Regions from separate parts of the Nonomuraea diastatica genome, predicted to be linked through region 2. Evidence: riboswitches for the same ligand, from Rfam matches in the RefSeq annotation. Region 2 holds a riboswitch; the other holds the start of a gene.
What was found. A riboswitch is a leader RNA that binds a small molecule or an ion and turns the genes downstream of it on or off. The one in region 2 is predicted to bind glycine.
Positions count from the first base shown of each region.

Region 1: another riboswitch for glycine. It lies ahead of gcvP (aminomethyl-transferring glycine dehydrogenase); the one in region 2 lies ahead of gcvT (glycine cleavage system aminomethyltransferase GcvT).

Region 1 covers NZ_SMKP01000021.1:57,869-65,700, forward strand. The annotation lists gene E1294_RS10235 (mannose-1-phosphate guanyltransferase) at 1-2,126, shown strand, start outside; gene E1294_RS10240 (double zinc ribbon and FHA domain-containing protein) at 2,395-2,907, shown strand; gene ftsR (transcriptional regulator FtsR) at 2,975-3,634, shown strand; gene E1294_RS10250 (bifunctional nuclease family protein) at 3,761-4,231, shown strand; gene E1294_RS10255 (MerR family transcriptional regulator) at 4,379-4,999, shown strand; glycine riboswitch at 5,058-5,156, shown strand; gene gcvP (aminomethyl-transferring glycine dehydrogenase) at 5,336-7,832, shown strand, end outside.
Region 2 covers NZ_SMKP01000063.1:32,420-40,251, forward strand. The annotation lists tRNA gene E1294_RS22430 (tRNA-Leu) at 96-178, shown strand; gene E1294_RS22435 (L-serine ammonia-lyase) at 331-1,707, opposite strand; gene gcvH (glycine cleavage system protein GcvH) at 1,780-2,169, opposite strand; gene gcvT (glycine cleavage system aminomethyltransferase GcvT) at 2,166-3,251, opposite strand; glycine riboswitch at 3,286-3,385, opposite strand; glycine riboswitch at 3,403-3,500, opposite strand; gene E1294_RS22450 (gamma-glutamyl-gamma-aminobutyrate hydrolase family protein) at 3,568-4,260, opposite strand; gene E1294_RS22455 (3-oxoacyl-ACP reductase) at 4,270-5,034, opposite strand; gene E1294_RS22460 (aldehyde dehydrogenase family protein) at 5,054-6,400, opposite strand; gene E1294_RS22465 (glutamine synthetase family protein) at 6,411-7,781, opposite strand.

The sequences.
Region 1 (7,832 bases), on a different contig from region 2:
TGGTGACCATCGGGCTGAAACGCGTGCCGAACCCGCTCGAATTCGGGATCATCATCGTCGACGACGAGGGCAGGGTGCAGCGTTTCCTGGAGAAGCCCACCTGGGGCCAGGTCTTCTCCGACACAGTGAACACCGGCGTCTACGTCATGGAGCCCGAGGTCCTCGACGCCGTGGCCACCGGGGAGCCCGTCGACTGGTCCTCCGACGTCTTCCCCGCCCTCCTCGCCCGCGGCGCGGCCATCTACGGCTACGTGGCTGACGGCTACTGGGAGGACGTCGGCACCCACGAGAGCTATCTCAAGGCCCACGCCGACGCCCTGTCCGGCAGGGTCGCGGTGGACATCGGCGGCTTCGAGCTCTCGCCGGGGGTCTGGGCCGCCGACTCCGCCGCGGTCGACCCCGACGCCGTGCTCAAGGGCCCTTTGCTCATCGGCGACTACGCCAAGGTCGAGGCGGGGGCCGAGTTGCGCGAATACACCGTGCTCGGCAACAACGTCGTCGTCCGCGAGGGCGCCTTCCTGCATCGCGCGGTCGTCCATGACAACGTCTACCTCGGCCCCGGCACCCACCTGCGGGGCTGCGTCATCGGCAAGAGCACCGACGTGATGGCCGGCGCCCGCATCGAGGAGAACTCCGTCATCGGCGACGAATGCGTCATCGAGGCGGAGGCGTACGTCTCCAGCGGCGTCAGGGTCTACCCGTTCAAGACCATCGAGGCCGGCGCGGTCGTCAACACCAGCGTCATCTGGGAGTCGCGCGGCCAGCGCAACCTCTTCGGCCCGAGAGGCGTCAGCGGCCTGGTCAACGTCGAGATCACCGCCGAGCTGTGCGTCCGCCTGGCCAGCGCGTACGCCACCACTCTCAAGAAGGGCGAGCACGTCGTCACCTCGCGCGACTGCTCCCTGGCCGCCAGGGCGCTCAAGCGGGCCGTCATCGGCGCGCTCACCGCCGGCGCGATCAACGTGCTCGATCTGGAGGCGGCCCCGCTGCCGGTGGCCCGCTTCCACACCGCCAGAGGTCCGGCGGCCGGCGGGATCGCGCTGCGCACCACGCCGGGAGACCCGCAGAGCGTGGACATCGTCATTATGGACGACCGTGGCGCCGACCTGCCCCCGGCCGCCCAGCGCAAGTTGGAGCGGGTCTTCTCCCGCCAGGAGTTCCGCCGCGCCTTCCCCGGGGAGATCGCGGAGCTCGCCTACCCGGCCAGGGCCGTCGAGGACTACACCCACGACCTGCTGCGTCACGCCGGCGTGACCGGGGTCAAGGACATGAAGGTCGTCGTCGACTGCGCGGGCGGCACCTCGTCGCTGGTGTTGCCCACGCTGCTCGGCCGGGTCGGCGTCGAGGTGCTCACCGTCAACGCCCGCCTCGACGACGTCTCGCCCACCGAGACGCTCGCCGGGCGGCGGCGTGACCTGCAACGCCTGTCCGAGCTGGTCAGCTCCTCCCGGGCCGCCTTCGGCGTCAGGTTCGACCCGGTCGGCGAGCGCATCGCCCTGGTCGACGAGATGGGCCAGCTCATCAGCGAGGAACGCGCTCTGCTCGTCGTGCTCGACCTCGTCGCCGCCGAACGCAGGAGCGGCCAGGTGGCCCTGCCCGTCACCACGACCAGGGTCGCCGAGCAGGTGTGCCGCTTCCACGGCGTGCAGGTGCAGTGGACGTCCACCGCGCTCGACGCCCTCACCTCGGCCGCCGCCGGCCCCGACATGATCTTCGCGGCCGACGGGCGCGGCGGCTTCGTGGTGCCGGAGTTCAGCCCCGCGATCGACGGGCTGGCCGCGTTCCTGCGCCTGCTCGGCCTGGTCGCCCGCACCCGCCTGTCGCTCAGCCAGATCGACGCGAGGATCCCCGAGGTGAAGCTGCTCAGGCGGACGGTGCCGACACCGTGGGCGGCCAAGGGCGCCGTGATGCGCTCGGTCATCGAGGCGGCCGAGGCCGAACCGGAGGGCCGCCGCATCGACACCACCGACGGGGTGCGGGTGGCCCGCGACGACGGCAGTTGGGTGCTGGTGCTGCCGGCCGCCGCCGAGCCCGTCACCGACCTGTGGGCCGAGGCCCCCGATGTGGACGGCGCGCAGGCGCTGCTCGAACGCTGGGCCCGCATCGTGGAACAGGCCGCCACGTGACGCCGCGGCCGGGCAGCCGGGAGAACGGCCGCCCGTGATGTGCGCAGGCGGTCCCGCAAGATCGTAATGTAGAAACGCGCGGCGGCATGGACCGCAGGGCGGGGGCGACGGTAACTTTGTCTGCGTCCTGACCACAGTCCAGCGCCCCCGTCTTGACCTTTGCCGCTGATCAGCGTAAGTTGCGGCATTCGCAAACTTGAAAAAGCGAAGCGAGGCGCGCTCCAGAGCACCGTCGCCGCGTCTTCGCGGTAGGAGGCCGAGCCGATCGATGCCGAGCGTCTACTGCACGCAGTGCGGGCACGCCAACCCCGAGGATGCCCGTTTCTGTTCCCGCTGTGGGTCACCGCTGACCAGACTCGAGGTCTCCGGGGACACCACATCGACGATCTCGGTGGCGGGAATCGAGGCGTATGAGGCTGAGACAGGCGACATGCTCGTGGCCGAGCGGGCGCTGGTCGAGCAGCTGCCGCCCGGCGCGGCGCTGCTCACGGTGACCAGGGGGCCCAACCAGGGCAGTCGCTTCCGGCTCGACAAGGACCTGACCACGACCGGGCGCCATCCGGAGAGTGACATCTTCCTCGACGACATCACCGTCTCCCGCCGCCACGTCGAGTTCTACCGCCACCGCGGCGGCCAGTTCTCCGTGCGCGACGTGGGCAGCCTCAACGGCACCTACGTCAACAGGGAGCGGATCGAAGAGGTTCCCCTGCACTCCGGAGACGAGGTGCAGATCGGCAAGTTCCGCCTTGTCTTCCTGATGCGGGGCAACTCCGGGGCATGAGGGGGCGAAGCGGGCGACCGGCGGACGCCGTCTCGTGCGTGGCCATGCGGCAAGGGGAGGAGCGCGCATGACGTCGCAGGCGGCACGCTCGCACATGAGCATCGGGGAGGTGCTCGCGCTCCTGCAGGGCGAGTTCCCCGACGTCACCATCTCCAAGATCCGTTTCCTGGAGGGGGAAGGGCTGATCGAGCCCGAGCGCAGCCCGTCCGGCTACCGCAAGTTCACGCACCTGCACGTGGAGCAGCTGCGCTTCATCCTCACCGAGCAGCGCGACCACTACCTGCCGCTGCGGGTGATCAAGGACAAGATGGCGGAGGGCTTCGGCCGCCCCCGCGCCCTCCAGGGCAACGACAAACAGGAGATCAGGCTCAGCCGGGCCGAGCTGATCGAGGCCGCGAGCATCGACGAGGAGACCCTTGCCGAGCTGGAGGATTATGGCCTGCTCGCCCCGGTGGCCCGTCGCTACGACGAGGAGGCGCTCACGGTGGCGCGCACCGTCGGCGCCCTGGCCCGCTTCGGCCTGCGCGCCCGGCACCTGCGCGCGGTCAAGGCGGCGGCAGAGCGCGAGTGCGGCCTGGTCGAGCAGGCCGTCGCGCCGATACTCAAGCGGCGCGCCCCCGGTGCGATCGGCGAGGCCGACGAGGTGGGTAGGGAGCTCTCCGCACTCCTGCTCGACCTGCACGCATCCCTTGTGCGCACGGGCGTCCGGTCCGTGCTGGGGCGCTGAGACCCTGGCGAGCTGGGAGGCGGGGGCACATTCCAGGCCCGCCGGGTGTTACGTTGAAATGCAGAAGCCAGTCAGCAACGACCAAATAGCTGTGCCGGGTCACCGGTCAGGAATACGGAGCAGCCCGTGTTGCAGATGGAGGTTGTGGGCGTTCGGGTTGAAATGCCCACAAATCAGCCGATCGTCTTGCTGAAGGAGGCACACGGGGAGCGGTTCCTTCCTATATGGATTGGCATGACGGAAGCCACGGCCATCGCCCTGGCCCAGGCGGAGGAGCCTCCGCCGCGGCCGCTCACCCACGACCTTTTCCGAGACGTGCTGAGCGCCCTGGGCGTAGGCCTGCGGGCGGTCAACATCGTCGCCCTGCGTGACGGCATCTTCTTCGCCGACCTGGTGTTCTCCAACGGGGTGGAGGTGAGCGCGCGGCCGTCCGACTCGATCGCCCTCGCCCTGCGCACCGGAGCGCGCATCTTCGCCAGCGAAGAGGTCGTCCAGGAGGCTGGGGTGATCATCCCGGACGACCAGGAAGACGAGGTGGAGAAGTTCAGGGAGTTTCTTGACACGATCACTCCCGAGGACTTCGGCCGGGCGGGGTAGGTATTTCAGTGCATTTACGCTTCACGACGCGCCGAGCCGGATCGTTGACTGAGCATGGTCGCGGTCCTACGGTGCAAGTGAAACCCGTGGCCGCGCTTCACGTACCCCCAGATCAGGCCACGGGATGAGAGAAAGCCGGAGGTCCGCGTGGCGGTCAGCAGCGGCGAGGGAAAGACGGCCGGCCAGGAAGATCCGGTGCGGCGCGAAAGCGCGCGGCAGCGTGCCGGGGAGCAGGGTCTGCTCTTCGACGAACAGCCCGCGGCGCTGCCGGGCGACATCGGATACCGCGGGCCGACGGCATGCTCGGCGGCCGGCATCACCTATCGGCAGCTCGACTATTGGGCGCGCACGGGCCTCGTCGAGCCCACGATAAGAGCCGCGCAGGGCTCCGGCTCCCAGCGTCTCTACAGCTTCCGCGACATCCTGGTCCTCAAGGTCGTCAAGCGGCTCCTCGACACCGGGGTGTCGTTGCAGCAGATCCGCACGGCCGTGCAACATCTGCGTGACCGCGGGGTCGCCGACCTCGCGCAGATCACGCTCATGAGCGACGGCGTCAGCGTCTACGAGTGCACCTCGGCCGACGAGGTGATCGACCTGCTCCAGGGCGGCCAGGGCGTGTTCGGCATCGCGCTCGGCCGGGTCTGGCGCGAGGTCGAGGGCTCCCTCGCGGAGCTGCCGGGGGAACGCGCGGCGGTCGAGGACACCGTCCCGGCCGACCATCCCGCTGACGAACTCGCCCGCCGCCGCCGCGCCCGCCGCACGGGGTGAGCGTGGCTCTTGGCAGCCGTACGAATCGGGCGTAGTAACCTGAGGACAGCAAGGCCGACGACCCCGTGCGGGAGAGTCCCCGGGCCCCTGGGCTCCGGGGCGCCGAAGGAGCAACCCTCCCCGGAATCTCTCAGGCATCCCGTACCGCTCGGGCGAGGCAACTCTGGAAAGCAGGCGCACCCGCCAGGCGCGCCTCACCGACGGTGCAAGCCCCACCGGGGGTGAAGCTCTCAGGTCGCGACCCCGCGCTTGTCCGGGGTCCGCGCTGACAGAGGGGGAGATCCGGCACACGCCCGCGCCCTGGCGCCGGTCTCCACAGCCTCGGGAGGCATCTCCATGACCGATCTGTCCGCTCCGCCGTTCTCGTCCCGGCACATCGGCCCCTCCGAGTCCGAACAGCAGCGCATGCTCGAGGCCGTGGGCTTCGAGTCCGTGGCCGACCTGGTGGCGGTCGCCGTCCCCGAGTCCATCAGGGCCAAGGACCGTCTCACGCTGCCCGCCCCCGCCGGCGAGACCGAGGCCATCGCCGAGCTGCGCGCCCTGGCCGATCGCAACCAGGTGCTCACCTCGATGATCGGGCTGGGCTATCACGACACGGTCACGCCCGCCGTCATCCGCCGCAACCTGCTGGAGAACCCGGGCTGGTACACCGCCTACACCCCCTACCAGCCGGAGATCTCGCAGGGCCGCCTCGAGGCGCTGCTCAACTTCCAGACCGTCGTCTCCGACCTCACCGGCCTGCCCGTGGCCGGCGCCTCGCTCCTCGACGAGGCGACCGCCGCGGCCGAGGCCATGACGCTGGCCCGCAGGGCGGGCACGTCCAAGAGCGCCGTGTTCGTGGTCGACGCCGACGCGCTGCCCCAGACCAAGGCCGTTCTCGCCACCAGGGCCGAGCCGCTCGGCATCACGCTCGTGGAGCACTCCCTCGACGGCGAGCTGCCCGAGTGCTTCGGCGTGCTCGTGCAATACCCCGGCGCGTCCGGCCGGCTGAGTGACTTCCGCGCCGTGTCGGCCGCCGCGCACGAGGCGGGCGCCCTCGTCGTGGCCGCCGCGGACCTGCTGGCGCTGACGCTCGTGGCCGCCCCCGGCGAGCTGGGCGCCGACATCGCCGTGGGCTCCTCGCAGCGGTTCGGGGTGCCCTTCGGGTTCGGCGGCCCGCACGCGGCCTACATGTCCGTACGCGAGGGCCTGCAGCGCCAGCTGCCCGGCCGCCTGGTCGGCGTCTCCGTCGACGCCGACGGCGACCCCGCCTACCGCCTGGCCCTGCAGACCCGCGAGCAGCACATCCGCCGCGAGAAGGCCACCAGCAACATCTGCACCGCGCAGGTTTTGCTCGCCGTCATCGCGAGCATGTACGCCGTCTACCACGGCCCAGAAGGCCTGCGCCGCATCGCCCACCGGGTGCACCGCCACGCCGCCGCCCTGGCCGAAGGGCTGCGCCGGGCGGGTGTGGAGGTCGTGCACGCCGAGTTCTTCGACACCGTGCTCGTGCGCGTGCCCGGGCGGGCGTCCGCCGTGGTCGCCGCCGCCGCCGAGCGGGGCGTCAACCTCTGGCAGGTGGATGCCGACCACGTCTCGATCGCCTGCGACGAGAAGACCGGAGCCGCCGAGCTGGCCACGGTGCGGGCCGCGTTCGGGCTCCCGAGCACCCCTTCCGGCGCCCACACCGAGGTCGCGGGCGCCGCCGACGCGCTGCCCGCCTCGCTGCTGCGCGAGTCCGCCTACCTGACCCACCCGGTCTTCCACAGCCACCGCTCCGAGACCGCGATGTTGCGCTACCTGCGCCGGCTGCAGGACAAGGACATCGCGCTCGACCGGTCGATGATCCCGCTGGGCTCCTGCACGATGAAGCTCAACGCGACCACCGAGATGGAGCCGATCACCTGGCCGGAGTTCGCCGCCGTCCACCCCTACGCGCCCGCCGCCCAGGCCGAGGGCTACCTCGAGCTGATCGGCACGCTGGAGCGCTGGCTGGCCGAGGTGACCGGCTACGACGCCGTCTCCATCCAGCCCAACGCCGGCTCCCAGGGCGAGTTCGCCGGGCTGCTGGCCATCCGCGCCTACCACCGCGCGGGCGGTGACAGCGGGCGAGACGTCTGCCTCATCCCCTCCTCGGCGCACGGCACCAACGCCGCCAGCGCCGTCATGGCCGGCATGCGGGTCGTGGTCGTGGCCTGCGACTCCGAGGGGAACGTCGACCTGGCCGACCTCGACGCCAAGATCGCCAAGCACCGCGACGCGCTCGCCGCGATCATGGTGACCTACCCGTCGACGCACGGCGTCTACGAGGAGAGCATCACCGAGGTCTGCGCCAAGGTGCACGAGGCCGGCGGCCAGGTCTACGTCGACGGGGCCAACCTCAACGCGCTGGTCGGGCTGGCCAAGCCCGGCGAGTTCGGGGCCGACGTGTCCCACCTCAACCTGCACAAGACGTTCTGCATCCCGCACGGCGGCGGCGGCCCCGGCGTCGGCCCGGTCGCGGTCCGCGGCCACCTGGCGCCCTACCTGCCCGCTCACCCGCTGCGTGACGGCTCGCCGGTGGGGCCCGTCTCCGCGGCGCCCTACGGGTCGGCCGGGATCCTGCCGATCTCGTGGGCGTACATCCGGATGATGGGCTCCGACGGGCTCACCGCGGCCACCGAGCAGGCCATCCTGTCGGCCAACTACCTCGCCAAGCGGCTGGCGCCGCACTACCCGGTGCTCTATACCGGGCGCGGCGGGCTGGTGGCCCACGAGTGCATCATCGACCTGCGCCCGATCACCAAGGAGACCGGTGTCACCGTGGACGACGTGGCCAAGCGCCTCATCGACTACGGCTTCCACGCGCCCACCA
Region 2 (7,832 bases):
CTCCCGGGCCATCCTCTGGCCGGCCTCATCACGGATGCGCTTCGTCCTCACCCAGAGCGCTAAACTGTCTGAAGCCCGCTTTCGGCGGGGACTACGCGGGCGTGGCGAAATGGCATACGCGGCAGGTTTAGGTCTTGTTGGTGGAGACACCGTGGGGGTTCGAATCCCCCCGCCCGCACAACTGAAGCGCCGAACGGGCTGCGGCCTTTCCTGGAGCCTTTCTCCAAATAGGCCGAGCATTTCCCGGCTTACGTGACAAATCACCACCCGCGTGCCCGCTCCTCGCCGTGGGAGCGGGCCTGCACGATGGCCGGGCTGATACAGGGAACGTCAGCACTCGATCACGTTGACGGCCAGGCCGCCGCGTGAGGTCTCCTTGTATTTGTCGAGCATGTCGCGGCCGGTGTCGCGCATGGTCTTGATCGCCTTGTCCAGCGCCACGAAATGGCGGCCGTCGCCGCGCAGGGCGATCCTGGCCGCGGTGATGGCCTTGTTCGAGGCGACCGCGTTCCGCTCGATGCACGGGATCTGCACGAGCCCGCCGATCGGGTCGCAGGTCAGCCCCAGGTTGTGCTCGATGCCGATCTCGGCGGCGTTCTCGACCTGCTCCGGCGTGCCGCCGAGCGCCTCCGTGAGGCCCGCCGAGGCCATGGAGCAGGCGGAGCCGACCTCGCCCTGGCAGCCCACCTCGGCGCCCGAGATCGAGGCGTTCTCCTTGAACAGCACGCCGATCGCGCCGGCCGTGAGCAGGAAACGCACCACGCCGTCCTCGTCCGCGTGGGGGACGAAGCGGGTGTAGTACGTCAGGACGGCCGGGATGATGCCGGCGGCGCCGTTGGTGGGCGCCGTGACGATGCGGCCCCCCGCGGCGTTCTCCTCGTTGACCGCCAGCGCGAACAACGTCACCCAGTCCATGGCCTGCAGCGGGTCCTTCTCGGCCGGCTCCGACTGCAGGCGGCGGTGCAACTGGTTGGCGCGGCGCTTGACCTTGAGCCCGCCGGGCAGGACGCCCTCCTTGGAGATGCCGCGGCGCACGCACTCCGACATGACCTGCCAGAGGCGCAGCAGCTCCGCGCGGACCTCCTCCTCGGTGCGCCCGAACGCCTTCTCGTTCTCCAGCATGATCGCCGACATCGACAGGCCGGTGTTCGTGCAGTGTTTGAGCAGCTCTTCGCCGGTCGTGAAGGGGTAGGGCAGGACGGTGTCGTCCGGCTTGATGCGGTCGGCGCCGGTGGCCTTCTCGTCCACGACGAAGCCGCCGCCGACCGAGAAGTAGACCTTCTCCCTGAGCGGCTCGCCCGCCGCGTCGTAGGCGGTGAAGCGCATGCCGTTCGGGTGCTCGGGCAGCGTGATCTTGCGTTCGAAGACGAGGTCCTGGCCGACGACGAAGGGGATCTCGTGGCTGCCGTACAGCCGGACGGTGCCCGACTCGCGCATCTCGGCCAGGCGGCCTTCGATGGTGTCGACGTCGACCAGCTCGGGCTTCTCCCCGGACAGGCCGAGCAGAACCGCCTTGTCGCTGCCGTGGCCCTTCCCGGTCAGGCCGAGCGAGCCGTACAGGATGGCCTCGACGCGGGCCACGCCCGGCAGCAGGCCGTCCTGGTGCAGCCCGCGGGCGAACTTGTGTGCGGCGGCCATCGGGCCTCCCGTGTGGGAGCTCGACGGGCCGATGCCGATCTTGAAGAGGTCGAAGACGCTGATCGCCATTGATGATGCGCCCTTCATGAGTGCCGGGGCCCGGACGCGGGCCCCGGCGTCAGCCGATGAGACCTGGCAGGGTCAGGACTCGCCCGAGGTGAGCGCGGCGTACTCCTCGGCGGACAGCAGGTCCTCCGGGGCGCCTTCCATGCGCACCCGGAACATCCAGCCCTCGCCGTACGGGTCGCCGTTGGCCAGGCTCGGGTCGTCCGCGAGGGCCTGGTTGACCTCGGCGATCTCGCCGCCCACGGGCGTGTAGATCTCGCTGACCGACTTGGTCGACTCCACCTCGCCGACGGAGTCGCCCGCCTCGACGATCGAACCGACCTCGGGGAGCTGCACGAAGACGACGTCACCAAGGGCGTCGGCGGCGTAGGCCGTGATGCCGACGGTCACGGTGAGGCCGTCCTCGACCCCGGAAACCCACTCGTGTTCCTTGGTGTAGCTCAGGTCGTCAGGGATGTTGCTCACTTGTTCCTCCTGTAAAAGGGCAGCTCGACCAGGTCCATGGGTTCATGGCTGCCCCGGATGTCCACAGCCAGGCCTGAGTCGGCTCCGGTGTCCACGTAGGCCAGCGCGATGGGCTTGCCCAGGGTCTGGGAGGGCGCACCGCTGGTGACCTCGCCGACGACGGCGCCGTCCTTGGTGACCGGGTAGCCGTGGCGCGGCACCCGGCGGCCCCGGGCGACCAGACCGACGAGACGGCGCCGCGGGGGGTCGTCCTTGACCGCCTCCAGCGCCGACCTGCCGACGAAGTCGCCCGGCTTGTCGAATTTCACCACCCTGCCCAGCCCCGCGTCGAACGGAGTCAGCTCGGCGCTCAGTTCGTTGCCGTACAGGGGCATGCCGGCTTCGAGCCTGAGCGTGTCGCGGCTGGACAGGCCGGCGGGCTTGAGCCCGTACGGCTCGCCCGCGGCCACGAGCGCGTGCCAGAGCGGCACCGCGTCCTGGTTGGCCACGAACAGCTCGAACCCGTCCTCCCCGGTGTAGCCGGTGCGTGCGATGAGCGCCTGCCGCCCGTCGACCAGCCCTGCCAGGCCCGCGTAGTACTTGAGCCCGGCCAGGTCGGCGTCGGTGAGCGTGGTGAGGATCTCCTGCGAGCGGGGTCCCTGGACGGCGATCAGCGCGTACTGCTGCGAACGGTCATCGACCACGGCGTCATACGCCTTGGAGCGGCTTTCCAGCTCCTCGGCGACTTTTTCGTAGTTCGAGGCGTTTGCCACGACCATGAACTCCTCGCCCCCGAGCCGGTAGACGATGAGGTCGTCCAGCACCCCGCCTCGCCCGCTGACGATCATGGTGTATCTCGCTCGTCCGGGCGTCACGGCCGACATGTTGCCGACCAGCGCGTAGTCCAGCGCCGCGGCGGCCTGCGGCCCGGTCACGAAGATCTCGCCCATGTGCGAGAGGTCGAACAGCCCGGCGGCCTCGCGGACGGCTCTGTGCTCCGCGGACTCGCTCCCGTACCGGAGTGGCATGAGCCACCCCGCGAAGTCGGTCAGCGTCGCGCCGAGGCTTTCGTGCACGTCTCGTAGCGGAGTAGGTCGGGACATTTATCGCACCTCAGGACAGGATCGGATGCCAGCATCCTCCCCCTCTGTCATCGATGCCTGAGAGCTTCGCCCGAGTTTTGCCGGACTTTCACCTTCGGCGAGGCCCTGCGGGCCTGCTTTCCAGAGGTCACCTTCCGGGAGGATTCTCCCGGTCAGCCGTGCGGTCCTTTGCCTTGAGAGGTTCGCGGGGAGGGCTTGCTCCTTCAGGGACCCTGACCGGCTGTCAGGGTGCTCTCCCGCACGGTTTGCTGGTGTGTCCCGCCAGCCTAGTAGTGATTTGGGGGTCTTGTCGCGTTCTGCCCGTCGCCCTCATCCGTCAGCAGGCCGCCACCAGGGCCTCGAAGAGGGCGTGGTCCTCGGCCGCCTCCGGGTGCCACTGCGCCGCCACGGTGAACGGCCCCGAGTCCAGCTCCACCCCTTCGACGGTGCCGTCGGCGGCGGTCGCGGTCACGGTGAGGCCGGGGGCGAGGCGGTCGACGGCCTGGTGGTGATAGTGCGGCACCGTCACGGGTGCCGTGCCCAGCGCCTTGGCCAGGCGGGTGCCGGGGACGGGGGTGATGGGCAGGTGACCGAAACGTCCGGGCGCGGGGGAGTGTCCCGTGTGGCCGACCACGTCGGGCAGGTGCTGGTGGAGGCTGCCGCCGAGGGCGACGTTAAGCACCTGGAGGCCCCGGCAGATGCCGAGGAAGGGCAGGTGGGCGTCGAGGGCGGCGGCCAGCACGGCGAACTCGGCCTGGTCACGAAATTTGCGGATATAGCCGGTACGTTCCTCCGGCGTCTCGCCGTACCTCGCCGGATCGATGTCGCCGCCCCCGGCCAGGACGAGCCCGTCCAGGCGGCTCACCACCTGCGCGGCGTCCCCCGCGGGCGGGAGCACGACCGGCTGGCCGCCGGCGCGGACGACCTGCTCGACGTACATGTACGGCAGGAGCGCGGCCGGCATGTCCTCCCAGACCGTGAACGTCGCCGGCTCCACGTAACACGTGACCCCGATGACGGGACGTCGCACGATGACCCCCTAGAGCGGCGTGACGTAGGCGCCGGAGATGCCGCCGTCCACCAGGAACTCGCTGCCCGTGATGAACGAGGCGTCGTCGCTGGCCAGGAATGCGACCGCCGCCGCGATCTCCGACGCCTCGGCGAAGCGCCCGACCGGGACGTGCACCAGCCGCCGCTGGGCACGTTCAGGGTCCTTCGCGAACAGCTCCCGCAGCAGCGGCGTGTTCACCGGCCCCGGGCACAGCGCGTTCACCCGGATGCCCTCGCGCGCGAACTGCACGCCCAGCTCGCGCGACATCGCCAGCACCCCGCCCTTGGACGCCGTGTAGGAGATCTGCGAGGTCGCCGAGCCCATGACGGCCACGAACGACGCGGTGTTGATGATCGAGCCCTTGCCCTGGCGCCGCATGTACGGGATCGCGTGCTTGCAGCACAGGTAGACGCTGGTCAGGTTGACGTCCTGGACGCGGCGCCACGCGTCGATGCCGGTCTCCAGGATCGAGTCGTCGTCGGGCGGCGAGATGCCGGCGTTGTTGAAGGCGATGTCCACGCTGCCGTAGGCGTCGAACGCCGTACGGAACATCCGGACGACGTCGTCCTCGACGGCCACGTCGGCCCGTACGAAGAGGCCGCCGACCTCGTTGGCGGCCTTGACGCCCGCCTGCTCGTCGAGGTCGGCGCAGACCACCTTGGCGCCCTCGTCGGCGAACCTGCGCGCGGTGGCCAGCCCGATGCCGCCACCCGCGCCGGTGATCACCGCCACCCGATCCTGCAACCGCTTCATGTGCACGTCGCTTTCTACCTCATTCCCAGGAGATGAAGACGTTCTTGGTCTCCGTGAACGCCGCCAGGGCGTCGGGGCCGAGCTCCCGGCCCAGCCCTGACTGCTTGAAGCCGCCGAACGGGGTCCAGTAGCGGACCGACGCGTTGGAGTTCACCGACAGCGCGCCCGCCTCGACCGCTCGGGACACGCGGAGCGCGCGCCCGACGTCGCGGGTCCAGATGGAGCCGCTCAGCCCGTACGGGGTGTCGTTGGCGATGCGCACGGCGTCCGCCTCGTCCTCGAAGGGCGCCACCGACACGACCGGCCCGAAGATCTCTTCGGTGAACGTACGGTCGGTGACGTCCGGAGTGAGCACGGTCGGCGGGAACCAGTAGCCCTTGCCGCCGGGGCACGACCCCTGGAGGTAGGGGGCGCTCTCCTGGACGAAGCCGCGCACGCGGTCGAGGTGTTCGGCGCTGATCAGCGGGCCCATCTCGGTGCTCTCGTCGAGGGGGTCGCCGACGACGACGCCGCGTACGGCCTCGGTGAGGCGCTCCATGAACGCGTCGTACACGCTCGCCTGGACGAGCAGCCGGGACCTGGCGCAGCAGTCCTGCCCCGCGTTGTCGAAAACCGCGTAAGGGGCTGCTTGTGCCGCTCTGTCGAGATCGGCGTCCGCAAAGATGATATTTGCGGACTTGCCGCCTAGCTCCAGCGTGACCCGCTTGACCTGGGCCGCCGCCTTGGCCGCGATCTCCTTGCCCACCTCGGTCGAGCCGGTGAACACGATCTTGGCCACGTCAGGGTGCTCCACCAGCCGGGCGCCCGCGACCTCCCCTACCCCGGGCAGCACCTGGAGCACCCCTTCGGGGAGGCCCGCCGCCAAGGCCAGCTCGGCCAGCCTCAGCGCGGTCAGCGGAGTCCACTCGGCCGGTTTGACGATCACCGTGTTGCCGGCCGCCAGCGCCGGGGCCACCCCCCACGACATGATCAGCATGGGGAAGTTCCACGGCACGATGACGCCCACCACGCCCAGCGGCTCCTGGAAGGTGACGTCCACGCCGCCGGGCACCGGGATCTGCTTGCCGTGGTCGCGCTCGGGCGCCCCGGCGTAGAAGTGCAGCACGTCGCGTACGGCGCCGGCCTCCCAGCGGGCGTTGCCGATCGGGTGCCCGGCGTTGGCCAGCTCCAGCCGTGCCAGCTCCTCGCCGTGCTCGCCCACCAGGTCCGCGAACCTCCTCAGCAGCCGCGCCCGGTCGCCGGGCGACACCTGCCGCCAGGCGGCGTACGCCGTCCTGGCACGCTCCACCGCCCGGTCGACCTCGGCCGGGTCGGCCGCCTCGACGTCGGCGACGACGTCCTCCGTCGCCGGATTGACGATCTTCATCGGTCACCCGTCACATTCGCTCGAAACCACGGAACATCTCCCAGTCCGTCACCGCCGCGTCGAACGCCGCCAGCTCCACGCGCGCGTTGTTCGCGTAATGCTCGACGACGTCCTCGCCGAACGCCTCGCGCGCCAGCTTCGACCCCTCGAACAGAGGGAGCGCGTCGCGCAGCGTGTGCGGCACGGTCTCCGCGCCCGAGTCGTAGGCGTTGCCCTCGAACGCGTCCTCCAGTGCCAGCTCGCTGTCGATGCCGTGCAGCCCGGCCGCCACCAGCCCCGCCACCGCCAGGTACGGGTTGACGTCGCCGCCCGGCACGCGGTTCTCGATCCGCAGCGACGGCCCGTGGCCGACGAGCCTGAGCGCGCAGGTGCGGTTGTCGACGCCCCACTTGATCGCCGTGGGGGCGAAGCTGCCCGGCATGTAACGCTTGTAGGAGTTGATGTTGGGGGCGTACAGGAGGGTGAGCTCGCGCAGGCAGGCCAGCTGCCCGGCGATGAAGCGGGCGCCGAGCTGCGAGAGCCCGTACGGCCCCGGCCCCGCCATGACGGGGTCGCCGTCGAGGCTCCTGAGCGAGATGTGGATGTGGCAGGAGTTGCCCTCGCGCTGGTTCGGCTTGGCCATGAAGGTGATCGATTTGCCCTCCTGGGCGGCGATCTCCTTGGCGCCGTTCTTGTAGATGGCGTGGTTGTCGCAGGTCCGCAGCGCCTCGGCGTAGCGGAAGGCGATCTCGTGCTGGCCCAGGTTGCACTCGCCCTTGGCGGACTCGACGTAGAGCCCGGCGCCCTCCATGTCCCGCCTGATCCGCCTGAGGAGGGGCTCGATGCGGGCGGTCCCCAGCAGCGAGTAGTCGACGTTGTAGAGGTTGGCGGGCGACATGTCGCGGTAGCCGCGCTGCCACGCCTCCTCGTAGGTGTCGTCGTAGACGCAGAACTCCAACTCGGTGCCGACGTACGCGGCCAGCCCCCGCTCGGAGAGGCGGGCTAGCTGCCTGCGCAGGATCTGGCGCGGAGAGGGCGGCACGTCGCCGCCGCCCTCCCAGGTCAGGTCGGCCATCAGCAGGGCGGTGCCCTCCTGCCACGGCACCCGGCGCAACGTCGTCAGGTCGGGTTTCATCACGAAGTCGCCGTATCCGCGGTCCCAGGACGACATCGTGTATCCGGCGACGGTGTTCATGTCCACGTCGACCGCGAGCAGGTAGTTGCACCCCTCGGAGCCGTGGTGCAGCACCTCGTCGAGAAAATAGCGGGCGGACAGTCTCTTGCCTTGCAACCTGCCCTGCATGTCGGCGATCGCGAGGAGCACGGTGTCGATCCGCCCGGACGCCACCTCGTCGCGCAGATCGCTGACGGAAAGGTATCCGGTGCTCGCTCCATCGCTCACGCTACGCCGCTCCGATCTGCGCTGACGCGCTTCCCCGTTGATTGGGCTAGT